2 regions of the Brevibacillus sp. AY1 genome follow, and region 1 is predicted to be linked to the other one. Evidence: riboswitches for the same ligand, from Rfam matches in the RefSeq annotation. Region 1 holds a riboswitch; the other holds the start of a gene.

Region 1 (3,133 bases):
CGTTTCCGCGATTACAGGGGTTCCTGTCGACGATATTTACAAGCTGGCAAGACTCTACGGGGAGACGTCGCCAGCATTCATCCGCATCGGCAATGGCTTGCAGCATCACGATAATGGTGGCATGTGTGTTCGGACGATTGCCTGTCTCCCTGCGCTCACGGGCCAATGGCTGGTCAAAGGCGGCGGAGCAATCAAGGGAAACAAAGGATTTCTGGAGCACAACAAGACCGCTATGCAGCGACCGGATGTACTGCTGAACAAACAGACACGCAGCATCAACATGAATTTGCTCGGCCAAGCGCTATTGGAGCTGGATCCCCCGGTACGCTCCCTGTACGTCTACAGCTGCAACCCGGCGCTCGTAGCACCTGAGGGCAATAAAGTGAGGCAGGGGCTGGAACGTGAGGATTTGTTCACGGTCGTGCATGATCTATTTCTGACGGAAACCGCACGGTATGCAGACATCGTATTGCCAGCGACCTCATCCTATGAAAATACGGATTTTTACACGTCGTACTGGCATCACTACATTCAGCTTCAACAGCCGGTTATTGCTCCGTACGGGGAGAGTAAGTCAAACGTGGAAGTATTTCGCTTGCTCGCCAAAGGAATGGGCTTTGAGGATGCTATGTTCGACGATACAGAGGAAGACATGATCCGGCAGGCGCTCGACGTACCGCAAAATCCTTATTTGCACGGAATTGACCTTGAAGTGCTGAGCGAGAAGAAATTCGCGAAGGCACGGGTAGAGCGCGGCTTTATCGAAAATTTGCCGACACCGAGCGGTCGAATCGAGCTGTATTCGAGCCGGATGGAAGCAGCAGGCTATCCGCCGCTGCCGACGTATATTCCATTGCCAGAAGATAACGACTATCCATACCTGTTTGTTCCAGGGCCGAACCACAACTTCCTCAATTCCACGTTTTCCAATAACGAAAAGCATGTCCGCATGGAGAAGATTCCGCGCCTGTACATGAACCAGGAGGATGCACAGTCTGCTGGTATCCATGACGGGGATCTGGTGCGAGTCTGGAACGATCGTGGGGAGTGCGAGCTTACGGTCTCTGTCGGGGAAAGTGTACTGCCGGGTGTCGTGGTCAGCCAAGGCTTGTGGGCGGACGTGCCGGGAGGAAAGCACTTCGTCAACGCGCTCACGCCGGGGCGTGTCGCAGATATGGGAGGCGGGGCGACCTTCTTCTCAGGACGCGTGGCTGTAGCGAAGTGGGATTAATTCCATGCACTTTGATCGGAAATAGGTAACATTCAGCTATTGTCAAATGAAAAACAATCGCTATATAATAAACCTTGTAAAACAACTACACATTCCTTCGGGGCAGGGTGAAATTCCCGACCGGCGGTAATCGTGCCTTGTGCATGTTAAGCCCGCGAGCCTCCCGAGCTGTCAAAAGCGACGGAGTGCAGGATCTGGTGTGATTCCAGAGCCGACAGTACAGTCTGGATGGGAGAAGGATGACGACAGTACGGTATGACACGTGCTTGTTTGCCTGTGCAAACGGGAGAAGCAACAGGGGGAGCTTCGTCTTGGATAGCCCTCTTGGTTTCTTGTACCCTTTTTTGTACATGCTTTGTCAGACGCCTGCAAAACCGCCCTGGGGACTTTTGTTCCTCAGGGCTTTTTCGTTCGTTTGCTTGGTGATCAAGGCGTGAAGTACGGCAGCTGTTGCCATTCCTCAAGAAGGAGTAGGAAAAATGAGGAGATGGTACACATGAAAGAAACAGCGATGCACTCATCGCGAACGTCAACCCAACGGCTGGTGACAATCCCCATGCTGGCTGCAGTTGCGTTCATTCTGCAATACCTGGAGTTTCCGATTCCGCTGATGCCTTCGTTTTTGAAGCTGGATTTCAGCACCTTGCCAGCTCTGATCGGCGGGCTGATGTACGGTCCGGTCGCGGGAATTATTATTGAGGTTATGAAAAACACACTGCACATGCTGTTTAAAAATACAGACGGTCTGATCATTGGTGAAATCGCCAATGTGCTGGCTGGATCGATTTTCGTTGTGTCAGCTGTGCTGATGCAGCGAATCGGAAAAGGGAAGCAAGGCTTCCTCACCGGTCTGGCACTCGGAGCTTTGCTGATGACAGTCGTGATGGCATTCATGAACGCCTGGTTCCTGCTGCCTGCCTATGCAGCACTCTATCAAATGCCGATGGAGCAGCTGCTCGCCAGCTTTGGAGCTGACAGTGTCTGGTCGCTGATCCTGTACGGTATCGTTCCGTTCAATATCTTTAAGGGAGCCATGCTTGCGTTGGTCGCTTATCCGGTGTACGTCAAGCTGGCGCTGCGCTTGCAAGTGAGAACCATTAATTGACAACGCGTCATCAGCTTGCTAAGATGTTTACTTAAATACACTGATTGAAAAGGCAATGAAAGGACTCGCAGCTATTCGCCATGTCCCAGAGAGTCGGCCCACGTCTGGAAGGCTGATACACAGGCATACCTGCACCCCATCCTGAAGCCGCTGGTGAAGAACTGTGCCGGATACCCGCCGTTATCGGGTTCGTTGAGTGAGCGAGGGGCTTATGGCCAATCGTTAATCAGGGTGGTACCGCGGAAGTTAATCCTCCGTCCCTTTTGGGATGGGGGATTTTTGCTTTTTATTCTGAAAAGGAGTGACATGGAATGAAGCAGGAAAAAGCGTTTGTGAAGGAAATTACGCCGCAGTCCGAGGATTTTTCCAGATGGTATATTGATGCGATCAAAAAAGCGGAGCTGATGGACTACACACCGGTTCGCGGCTGTATCGTGTTCAAGCCTGATGGATTTGAGCTGTGGGAGCGAATTCAGGCGGCGATGGATAAACGATTTAAAGAGACGGGCCATCGCAACGCCTATTTCCCGATGCTGATCCCCGAGTCTTTTTTCCAAAAAGAGAAGGAGCATATCGAAGGCTTCAATCCAGAGCTGCCTTGGGTGACAGAGGCGGGTGGAGAGCCGCTGGAAGAAAAGCTGGCGCTGCGTCCGACTTCGGAAACCATTATCGGGCACATGTACAGCCAGTGGATACAGAGCTATCGCGATCTGCCAGTGCTGATCAACCAGTGGGCCAACGTGTTTCGCTGGGAAAAGCGGACGATGCCATTCCTGCGCACCTCCGAGTTCCTCTGG
Region 2 (3,133 bases), on a different contig from region 1:
CAATTCGAAACCGTACAGCATTGGCATGCAACTGCAGAGACAAAATGGTTCCCGTACCATCCACGTGTCCAGATACAAGATGGCCGCCAAAACGATCACCGAGCTTCATGGCCCGTTCCAGATTGACCTTTTGGCCGCGCTGGAGCTGTCGCAAACTGGTATGGCGAAGCGTTTCAGGCATGACATCCACTTCAAAATGACGCAAAGAAAAGGAGGTCACTGTCAGGCAAATACCGTTGACCGAGATGCTGTCGCCAATACTGACTCCTTCCAGCACCTTTTGAGCACGAATTCGCAAACGGCATGCCTCCTGATTTCCGGTGATGGATTCTACGATTCCGATCTCCTCTACCAAGCCTGTAAACATGTTACTGCCCCCTTCCTACCATCCACTGCGGGTACCCGACTATGCGGATGTCTTGTTCGTCTATAGGTTTAATCTCGGTATGCACCAATCTGACAGCATCGTCCATGCTGGCATATCCAATGCCGCCAAATATAGAGGGCGCTGCTTTGCCGCCCACTAGCTTGAGTGATACATAGCTGATGATTTTTTGGATTGCCTTAGCTTGCAAAAAAGCGGCGTTGATTTCTGCCCCACCCTCTACTAGCAGGGAGGTAATCCCTCTCTCCCCAAGCACGGCTAGAACATGATCGATCTGAAGTTCTCCATCAAGCGTAATCACCGTTACCCCTTTTGCGGTAAGTTCTTCTGTCTTCTTCTGGCTTGATGCTGAAGTGGTTATGATCCAGGTCTTCGCATCTTCACACTGCGTGACACGGGCATTCAGTGGTGTACGTAGCTGGCGATCCAGAATGATACGGATCGGCTGTTTTCCAGCTATGGATCCAGCATGTCGAGCCGTCAGTTCCGGATCATCCGACAATACCGTTCCGACGCCAACCAGAATGGCATCGTGCATTCTTCGCAGATCATGCACCTCTTCACGCGATGCCACACCCGTTATCCACCGACTATGCCCCGTACATGTCGCAATTTTTCCATCCAGTGTACTGGCTGTCTTCAGCGTGACAAAAGGACGGCTGGTCTGTACGTAATGGAAAAAAACTTCGTTCAGCTGTATCGCTTCCTGCTCCTGGATTCCAACGACTACTTCCAATCCAGCCTCTTTCAGCTTATCCACACCAGAACCAGCTACCAGAGGGTTGGGGTCCTTCGTAGCCACTACGACTTTTCGAACGCCAGAAGATAGAATCGCATCGGTACAAGGGGGCGTTTTTCCATGGTGGCTGCAAGGCTCCAGGGAAACGTACAGGGTCGAGCCCACTGCTTGATTTCCTGCCATCTTCAACGCATGGATCTCCGCATGCGGCTCTCCTGCTCTCAGATGAGCACCCATGCCTACAATGGTTCCATTTTTGACAACGATCGCTCCTACGAGTGGATTGGGGCTTGTTTGTCCTTTTGCAGATTTCGCCAAATCGATCGCCATGCTCATATAGTCAATATCTGTTTTCATCCATTCCTCTCCCTTTCTAGGCACGGTCGCAAGAAATAAGAAAACCCCGACACCATTCAGGTATCAGGGCATAGGGAAAGAAGCCTTGCTCTAGCCGTTTTTCAAAAACGAAGACTAGAGAAAGCACAACTCATCTTCTCCCATCCGGACTTTACCGTCGGCTCTGGAATTTCACCAGATCAGTCGTCAAACCGATCACGCTTGGATGACGAGTCGCGGGCTCAGACGCATTGCGCCATTACCGCCGGTCAGGAATTTCACCTTGCCCTGAAGATTGTGCCTATGAAATTCAGACTTTACCCTTGCCCCTCCTCTCTGAAAAAATAAAAAGCCCTTGAGCAAGATCTACTCAGGGCATCGAAAATCAAGCCTTTTTCAAGCCGTTTTTCAAAAAAACAGCTCCAAAAGACTAATCCAAATACCTTCTCCCATCCGGACTTTACCGTCGGCCTTGGAATTGCACCAAGTCAGTCGCCGCCCAAACAACAAGCGGCGAGTCGCGGGCTCAGACGTGCGTTCGTCATTACCGCCGGTCGGGAATTACACCCTACCCTGAAGGCTGGTATTCAGTTGTTGCCATTATAACATACTTTTTCAACACGTCACGCTTTGTATATTTTTCCCAGAATTCGTCAGGTTGCGCACATACGCTGCACGGTTTTGTACAACAGCTCTGTACCGCAGGCGATATCTTCGTAACTGGCATATTCTTTCGGATTGTGGCTGATCCCATCACGGCAGCGCACAAAAATCATCGCGTAATCACATACATACGAAAGGGCTAGCGCATCATGAAAAGGTCCACTCATCAGTTCTGGAGCACGAAGATTTAGTTTGGTGCTTTCTTCGCGAATGATGTCTTTGATCCAGGGGGCGCAATAGCGAGGTTTACTATTGGTATCTTCCGTAATGGTATAGCGTAAACCATGCTGCATTGCGATCTGTTCGATTTCCTGCCGCAATTCCTGCTCCCGCTGATCTCGCCTATGCAAATCAATATCACGCAAATCAACGGTGAAGCTCACTTTTTCAGGGATTATGTTGCGCGAATCAGGAAACACCTGCAGATGTCCTACAGTACCGACCGTCGGTGCTGCCGGATCGAGTTTGGCCAAATCGTTGAGAGCTACGATCACTTTTGCAGCGCCAAGCAAGGCATCCTGCCTCATAAGCATCGGTACCGAACCGGCGTGGCCAGCGAATCCTGTCATTTCTACTGTCCACCAGAGCGGTCCTGAGATCGCCGAGACGATTCCTACTGGCTCCTCCATTAAATCGAGAATCGGGCCCTGCTCAATATGCAGCTCCAAGTAAGCCCCGATCCTTCCCTGTGCATAGAGAGATTCCTCAAATCTATCTGGATCACATCCAAAATCAAGTAGCGCTTGCCTGCGTGTGATCCCGTTTTTGTCCGTGCGCTCCAGCTCGTCTGGCTCCAGCTTACCAAGGATTCCCCGAGAACCGAACAAACCTTTCTGGAACCGACATCCCTCCTCATCGCAAAAGGCAACGACCTCGATGGGCTGATCAGGCACAATTCCCCGCTCATTCATGGTTTGCAGGACTTCCAATCCTCCGAGTACCCCAATGGTTCCGTCAAATCGTCCTCCGTATGGCTGAGAATCAATATGGGAGCCGATCATCAGGATTGG

Evidence for each region. Region 1 has a riboswitch for FMN ahead of JZI27_RS04775 (ECF transporter S component). Riboswitches for the same ligand answer to the same signal wherever they lie in the genome.
Region 2: linked by a shared signal. The riboswitch ahead of ribD (bifunctional diaminohydroxyphosphoribosylaminopyrimidine deaminase/5-amino-6-(5-phosphoribosylamino)uracil reductase RibD) and the one ahead of JZI27_RS04775 (ECF transporter S component) in region 1 are both predicted to bind FMN.

What each region holds. Positions count from the first base shown of each region.
Region 1 covers NZ_JAFLPN010000003.1:14,834-17,966, reverse strand. Annotated here, with positions in the region: gene JZI27_RS04780 (molybdopterin-containing oxidoreductase family protein) at 1-1,231, shown strand, start outside; FMN riboswitch at 1,321-1,475, shown strand; gene JZI27_RS04775 (ECF transporter S component) at 1,728-2,336, shown strand; gene proS (proline--tRNA ligase) at 2,648-3,133, shown strand, end outside.
Region 2 covers NZ_JAFLPN010000001.1:597,627-600,759, reverse strand. Annotated here, with positions in the region: gene JZI27_RS03160 (riboflavin synthase) at 1-367, opposite strand, end outside; gene ribD (bifunctional diaminohydroxyphosphoribosylaminopyrimidine deaminase/5-amino-6-(5-phosphoribosylamino)uracil reductase RibD) at 369-1,481, opposite strand; FMN riboswitch at 1,610-1,760, opposite strand; FMN riboswitch at 1,898-2,045, opposite strand; gene JZI27_RS03150 (M20 family metallo-hydrolase) at 2,114-3,133, opposite strand, start outside.